DNA from 2 places in the Lysinibacillus sp. YS11 genome. Region 2 is predicted to be linked to the other one. Evidence: riboswitches for the same ligand, from Rfam matches in the RefSeq annotation. Region 2 holds a riboswitch; the other holds the start of a gene.
What was found. A riboswitch is a leader RNA that binds a small molecule or an ion and turns the genes downstream of it on or off. The one in region 2 is predicted to bind FMN.
Positions count from the first base shown of each region.

Region 1: another riboswitch for FMN. It lies ahead of LBYS11_RS06030 (ECF transporter S component); the one in region 2 lies ahead of ribE (riboflavin synthase).

Region 1 covers NZ_CP026007.1:1,283,299-1,287,502, reverse strand. The annotation lists gene LBYS11_RS06035 (sodium-dependent transporter) at 464-1,810, opposite strand; gene LBYS11_RS06030 (ECF transporter S component) at 2,030-2,617, opposite strand; FMN riboswitch at 2,834-3,019, opposite strand; gene LBYS11_RS06025 (RNA polymerase subunit sigma) at 3,163-4,204, opposite strand, start outside.
Region 2 covers NZ_CP026007.1:1,514,809-1,519,012, reverse strand. The annotation lists gene ribE (6,7-dimethyl-8-ribityllumazine synthase) at 1-224, opposite strand, end outside; partial or broken gene ribB (3,4-dihydroxy-2-butanone-4-phosphate synthase) at 252-869, opposite strand; gene ribE (riboflavin synthase) at 894-1,532, opposite strand; FMN riboswitch at 1,732-1,857, opposite strand; FMN riboswitch at 1,974-2,099, opposite strand; gene LBYS11_RS07195 (YibE/F family protein) at 2,320-3,444, shown strand; gene LBYS11_RS07190 (YibE/F family protein) at 3,441-4,204, shown strand, end outside.

The DNA.
Region 1 (4,204 bases), 230 kb from region 2:
GTTGATTTCCGTTCCGCCAGCGTCCTTTCCAGGGGGGGCGTCCGATGAGCCGCTAAATCCCATAGGAGTGACGCTATCAACCATTCTACAAAGTGTCTTTACCTCATAGTAGCATAGCGATCAAATCTACCCATTATTTGTATACTTAGAGGGGATAGGCTCTTATTTTCAATGTGGAGAAGTGATGAGTGACAACACCTCTTCATAAAAGGGTAATGAACTCCTTTACTTTATTTGAAAACCTTTGCTAAAAAGATTGAGATTTTTTGGGTTGGTGTGGAAGGCTTCTTGACTCCCGTGGATTAACGAGACAGGTGAGCCCCTACACGGAGGAAGCTGCTGGCACTCGCCCACAGGAAAGCAAGTAGCCTTGCAATAGAAATCCATTTCTACCTTTCTATTGACTGTTATGTTTTTAACACTAAGAGAAGGTATTTTTCCTATGACGAAATATACCTTTTCTTTAATACTGCAGTAGCATATTAACAAACACAACTAGAATGATAATCGGTACAACAACTAGCATTAACATACGATATGTCGAATAATACCCTTGTCCCATTTGACTACCCGTTAGCAATTCTCTCTTCACAAAATCTTTATCCACTACATAGGCAATAAAAATAGCAATGAATAAATTCCCTAGCGGAAGCATGATATTCGACACTAAAAAATCGGTTGCATCAAAGATACTTTTCTCAAAAATCATTATATCCGATAAAACACTCGAAGAAAGTGCTGCTGGAATAGCTGCAATAAATACGACTATACCAAGTAAAAGTGTCCACATTGGACGGGATTTCTGACTATGCTCCATAAATGCCGCGACGATAATCTCATATAAACTAAATGATGACGTTAATGTAGCAAATAAAAATAGCAATAAAAACATGGCTAAAAACACTTCACCAAATGGCATTTGACTAAATGCTGTTGGTAGCACCATAAATAGCAAACCTGGACCCGCTGCTGGCTCTAAATCAAAGGCGAACACAACAGGGAAAATCGCTAAACCTGCTAAAAATGAAACAAGCACGGTTAACAGCACTACAGAACCCGCTGAATTCGGAAGACTGACATCTTTTTTTAGATAAGAGCTATATGTAACTAGACAAGAAAAACCTACTGCTAACCCAAAGAACGATTGCCCTAAGGCTTCTAATAATGCCTTACCCGTAATATTCGAGAAATCAGGCCATAAGAAGAATTTTACCCCTTCCATTGCCCCATCTAATGTAACTGCACGCACAACAAGGACAATAAACATTATGAAAAGTAACGGCATCATCCATTTATTGGCCTTTTCAATCCCATTTTGTACACCTAATGAAATCACAAGTACGTTGGCTAATGTAAACAACACTAGACCAACTAGCGTAATCCAAGGCGTGCCTATAATTTTTCCAAATAATTCAGCAGGATCTACTGCTGGATCAATTACCGCGCCAGCTACACCTAGCCCGCTATAAATAAAGATCCAACCTCCAACAACGCTATAAAAAGTTAATAATAAAAAACAGCCTAGCACGCCCATTCGACCAATCCAGGCCCATCCTGGCTTAGTTGGAGCAATTTTTTTATACGCTGTTACAGCCTCGGATTGTGTACCACGTCCTAAAACATACTCGGACAATAACATCGGTAGTCCTATTAACAAGGTAAATAACACAAAGATAAGGAAAAATGCTCCTCCACCACTTTGTCCTGTTACATAAGGAAGTTTCCAAATTGCCCCTAGTCCGATCGCCGCACCAGCTGACGCTAAAATAAAACCTAATTTACTAGACCATTGTCCTTTTTTTCCACTCATCTCTTCAAACTCCTCAAACATTCTAAACTCTTCTCTATTTTACATGAAAATATAGCTTTCGACTAGATTATAATTATAAAGTACTAGTTAGCTATTTTACTCCATTACTTTTTTCTATATTTATCCGTTAGTTTTGCCTTTCTTTTCTTCACACCTTTCCCTATCCATCATTCCTTCCAAAAAAAAACCTCAGGTATGTTCACCCGAGGTTAGTAAAAATTATTTTGTTATATAGATAGAACGCTGGCGGTCGATCCACTTGCGCATAGTTGTAAATAAAAACGCCATAATAGCCGTTAATAAAACACCTTTCACAATGTTAAATGGTAAAATCCCAGCGATAATCATTTTATAAAGTGAGTCACCTACAACCGGTTCCATTCCTAAGAAGTATGTGTACATCGGTAAAAATACTGCGTAGTTTAAAATACTCATCCCTACTGCCATTACGACTGTTCCTGTCGCTAAACCTCCAACAAGACCAGCAATTGTTTTAAAGCGATTAAAAATAAGGCTTACAGGCAAAATAAATAAAATACCTGTTGCAAAGTTGGCAATATGACCTACTGGCACACCTGTTGGCGTTCCAGAGAAAATCCAATCCAATACATTTTTAAATAATTCTACTAAAATACCAGCTACAGGCCCCATTGTGATGGCTGCTATTAATGCAGGCATATCACTAAAGTCGACTTCCAAGAATGCTGGGAATGGTGGAATTGGGAAATTAAAAAGCATTAATAAAAACGAAATACTGCTCAGCATGCCAATCGTAATAAACGATTGAAGTTTAACATTTTTCTTCATAGAAAACTCTCTCCTCTTTGCTGATTCAATCTCGCAAGAAGAAAGGTGACGATCTTTCAATTGTTAGCACGAAAAAACCCTTATGCATAAAGAGCACAAGGGAGAAAGGCATGACGAATAAGCGTCAATTTAAACTATTTTTGAGCACTGTTTAAAAAGCCATACAAAAAAGCGCTCGGTCATAGTTTATTTCATAACAATGAATGACGATCGTACCTCCATCTTCTCCCATCCAGACTTTAACTGTCGGCCTCGGAATCACACCAAGTCAGCCATGCAAATAAATTTGCACAGGTCGCGGGCTGAAGAGCGAAGCATAAACCATTCGAGTTAATGGAAACATTAACGGTTCACCACTCTATTACCGCCGGTCGGGATTTTCACCCTGCCCCGAAGATGAATCATATTATTTTATACTACAACCTTACTATAATTAATTATTAAGAAAAAGTAAATAGTTCTGCTTAAAAAATTCCGATTAGATTTGTAAGTATTGTAAAAATGGAGCATTCCATGTTACAGGAATGCTCCATTTTTGATTTTGACTAAGGCATATATTGTTTATTTGGCCCCACAGGCTTGGGCAAATACGTTTTTAAATCGAATCCTTCCCAGCTTTCTTGGACCACATTATCCAAGCGTAATTGTTGGTCAAAGCTAGCAGCAGTTAACATCATAGCTTCAATCAATTGGGTAGCGCGAATTGGCTCCATCGATGCTAAATCTAAGGGAATATCGAATGTTACGACTACACCTTCTGCTTCCTCTTTCACGGTATATGTTACATTTTCAGGAACCACTGTTACATAAACATCATCATTTTTGTTTTTCATTAGTGTAAGTGCCTCTGTAACATTAGCAAATGTTTGACGGAAATCTGGTGACAGATATTCTGCCCCACTACCATCTTGGTATAAATAATAATTAAAATGCTTGGCGTTTGTTAATGACATGGCTTGACTTGGCTCACTCTCCTGAGAAAACTCATAAGGTGTGCCATCTTCATTTTGAATCTCAACTTCCGTATATTCAGAATCCGAGAAGGTATCCTCTAAAGTCCCTTTGTACTCATTAACGGTAGCTGATGCAACATCATAGTCATTGTCCTTTGGTAATACGTGGACAAGCTTGTCTTCCTTCTCCTTCAGTTCACCTTTAAAAGGATGATAATCCGTAAACCCTTTGGCTTCTTCATCTATTTGAGGAGCATATTTTTCATACATCTGTAGGGTAGAAGGCTTTTCAGTTCCAAAATCAGTTGCTACACGCTCATTTGGTATCACATATGTCATTGGAACACTTTCTGCATCGCGTCCTGCCAAACCAATACGGAAAACGACAGCATCTTTCACATCTTCCTCATAGACAGACGACCGTAAAGATAGCATACGCTCATGCTCCGATACAATACTGGATTGAAGTGCCTCATCCTGGGTAGCTGCCTCTTTAGCAGAACGATCTTCCTGTAACGTAGAGTAATTAGCCGTTTCTGGCGTACTAGCTAGATCTTTTTGGCTAGCGTCATTATTCATGAACATGAAGCCAACGAGTACCGTTATCGCGAAAACTGCTGCTACACTCGTAAAA
Region 2 (4,204 bases):
GCATCATATTTCTTGGTTTCTGCCAGTTGTTTCGCTATAAAAGGAACTTCAAAAGCTCCTGGCACCCATGCAACATCAATAGATGCAGAATCAACCCCATGACGAGTTAAACCATCCATTGCCCCATCCAATAATTTGCTAGTAATGAACTCATTAAAACGACCCACTACTACTGCAATTTTCAAATCCGTTCCAATTAATTGTGCTTCAAATGTTTGACCCATTGTTCCTTCTCCTTTTTACATAGAAATTTTAGTTTTATTAGTGGATAATTGTTTACGATAAGCAACCAATGCTTCTATCGAGATCATTTTTAAGCCATGATGTGCAGCGTAATTTGTTAGTTCTTCAAACCGAAGCATGTGCCCATCATCACCCATAATTTCGCAAATAACACCTGCAGGTACGCTATGACAAAGCTTCGCTAGATCAATAGTGGCCTCCGTGTGCCCTCTCCGTTCCAGCACTCCTTGCTCTTTCGCAATCAACGGAAAAATATGGCCTGGTCGACGAAAATCAGTTGGCTTAGCTTGCTTTTCTATCATTCTTTGTATCGTTAGCGCACGCTCAAAGGCGCTAATCCCTGTCGTTGTTTCTACATGATCGATACTTACCGTAAATGCGGTTTGATGGTTATCTGTATTGTGCTGAACCATTGGATATAAATCTAGCTTTTGTGCAAGCTGCTGCGAAATCGGCGTACAAATTAAACCTCTACCATTGGTTGCCATAAAGTTGATTGTTGCTGGTGTGATGAATTCAGCGAGTGCCAGAAGATCTCCTTCATTTTCTCGATCCTCATCATCAACCACCACAATCATATTGCCCTGCCTTAAATCCTCTATGGCTTCTTCAATTGAATGTAGCACGATGATCAACTCCTATTCTGTGATTTAAAAACCATGTTGTGCTAAATAATCTCTTGTAATAGCTGGCGTTGTTTGCCCCTTTTTTAATTGCCCTATAATGTATTTTCCAACTAAATCGGTTTCGATATTAACGATTGCTCCAACCCTCTTCATACCTAAAACGGTTTCTTTGTAAGTATGAGGAATAAGTGAAATTGTGACACTCTTGGCTTCAACATGAAAAAGGGTTAAGCTTGTGCCATCAATTGTTATGGAACCCTTTGGAATACAAAAGTTGGTTAGTTCCTCTGACATTTCGATATCAATATAAACGGCGTTTGCTACTGGACGTTTTCGCAAAATTTTGCCGACTCCATCAACATGACCAGCAACAAAATGGCCACCAAATCGTCCATTAGCAGGCATGGCACGCTCCAAATTAACAGAATCGCCTATTGCCAGCTGCTGTAGATTTGTTGCTTTGACTGTTTCAGGCATAACATCCATCGTAAGCTGCTGTTGTGTGAAATTTGTCACTGTTAAACAAACTCCATTGACCGCTATACTGTCACCAAGCTTGACATCCTCCGTTATCTTAGCTGATTGAACCGTAATTTCCATACTGTCCCGATCGCTTTGCACGGCTTTTATGATACCAATATCCTCTACAAGTCCTGTAAACATTCCATCACCTACTCTACTTTATTAGCACTTCTATCCTTTACTTTTAAAGTTGATCCACCTGTTTTTGTGCCTTATCCTTCTCCCTTCTCTCGTTAGCAATAAAAAATAAAAACCCCTTTACATCAAAGGGGTTTTGGGAGTATAAGACATCAACAAATAAGCCTATTTGAAAACAATTTTTTCATAGACTGTCATCTCATTCGTTCTTCTCCCATCCAGACTATCACTGTCGGTTTTGGATTTGCACCAAATCAGCTTGCGCTCACGGACTTTGAATTGCTTCATCACCGCCGATTGGGAATTTCACCCTACCCCGAAGAACATCTTCTATTCGATTGTAGCTAAATAAAAAAACTTCCCACAAGATGATTGGGAAGTTTTGTAATAAATGCATAGTCAAATAAACCTTCTAAATTAGTATCAATTTAAAAAGTTCGCATTTTTACCCTTCTCCCATCCAGACTGTAACTGTCGGTTTTGGATTTGCACCAAATCAGCTTGCGCTCACGGACTTTGAATTGCTTCATCACCGCCGATTGGGAATTTCACCCTACCCCGAAGAATATTTTTATTTAGCTAGTCTTACGATAACACTATTTTATTATATTATCCATCCTTCTTTTTAAATTTTTTTCGAAGCATAAATTTTAAACAGCTCTGACTCGACTTGAAAAATGTAAAAGATATTATTAAAATGATGACATTTAACCTGTTTATGGAACTTCTTAATCAAAAAAACGTTCCTTTACAAGTGACTATTCAGTCTAGCAGTTTGGAGGTCATTTACTTGACATTTTTTAAAAATATACCTTTTAAACAAGCTATTTTCTATGCCCTATTAGCACTCTGTTGTGGGGTTTCGATCGTTTTCGTACATCATAACGAACAATTTTATGATCGACCGATAGCGGAAATAACGCAAGTGGATGTAACAGCATCAGAACCGATGACAGATATGTATGAAAATGAGGATTTTTTGTTTACACAGGAGATTATGGCCATTATCAAAAATGGTCAGCATAAGGGGCAATTCATTCATTTGACGAATGACTATTCTTCATCTGGTGCTTTTGATCAAGAATACCATGTAGGCAATGAAATCTTTGTCACGCTAGATGATCGCACAACACAATCTGTTTTAACAGGAACCATTCTCGATTTAAAACGAGATCAAACCATGGTAATGATTGCATGGATTTTTATTTTTGCCCTACTTATTGTAGGTAAAAGACAAGGCTTATTTTCTATCATTAGTTTGAGTGTCAATGCTGTGATTTTATCATTCGCATTAGATCTTTATGTGAAGCATGGGGGCGTAAGCCTGTTATTAGTCAGCGGCATTTGCGCCCTGCTATTTACGATTATTTCGCTACTACTTATTAGTGGATTGCATACAAAAACATATGTAGCCATCGTGTCCACACTTTTAGGCACTGTTATAGCGCTTATCATAAGCTCTATTGTAATGTGGTTGACAGGTGAAAATGGTCTTCGTTATGAAGAAATGCAATTTTTAACACGTCCCTATCGTACCGTCTTTATGGCAGGTTTATTTATTGGCTCACTTGGGGCAGTAATGGATGTTTCTATTACAATGGCTTCCTCAATTTTTGCTTTATACGAGCAAGATCCTACAATCTCTGTCAAGGCTCTTAAATCTTCGGGACATGAAATCGGTAAAGATATTATGGGTACCATTACAAGTATCTTATTCTTTGCCTACCTTTGCGGCTCCATACCTATGATTATTCTCTATTTAAAAAATTCTTCCACATTAGGGCTTACATTGTCCTTAAATCTTTCTTTAGAATTAGCCCGTGCCTTAGCAGGGGGTATTGGTGTTGTCCTTACGATTCCTATCAGTCAGTATACCGCTATATTTTTCATTAATCGAAAGAGGGTTCAAGGATGAATGTTGTCGTCTTATTAGCAGTTATATTATTCGTGTTAATGGTACTTGTCGGCGGTAGACAGGGGATACGCTCATTTCTTTCTTTATTCCTAAACTTTGGTGTGCTCTTTGTCACCATTTTTTTAATGACAAACCCTAAAAATAGCCCCATCATCTTGACGTTTATTGCCTGTACGGTCATTAGCTCTATTAGTCTTTTCTATATCAATAAAACAAACAGTAAAACCATTACAGCCTTTATCTCGACGATGGTGACGATAGGTGTGTTACTACTCTTTATTACCTTTGTAACGGAAAAGTCGATGATCCAAGGGTTTGGCGAAGAATCAACTGAAGAAATCAGCATCTTTTCTCTCTACATTGGTGTTAATTTTGTGCAGATTGGTGCATCAGTCATCATTATGAGTACGATTGGTGCCATTATGGATGTAGCCATTTCCATCGCTACCTCTATGCATGAGATTTTTTATCGCAATCCTTCGATTAGTAGAAAAAAATTATTTACAGCTGGCTTAAGCATAGGAAGAGATATATTAGGAACCGATACTAATACGTTATTTTTTGCTTTCTTTGGTGGCTATTTAAGCTTATTAATCTGGTTCAAGGACCTCTCCTATTCGATTGGGGAAATTATTAACTCCAAGGTTTTTAGTGCCGAAATGACAACCATTTTTTGTGCAGGAATCGGCATTGCATTGATTATTCCGATTGCCGCCTGCATCAATGCTTTTTATTTAATTCGAACACGCGAAAAAACAGA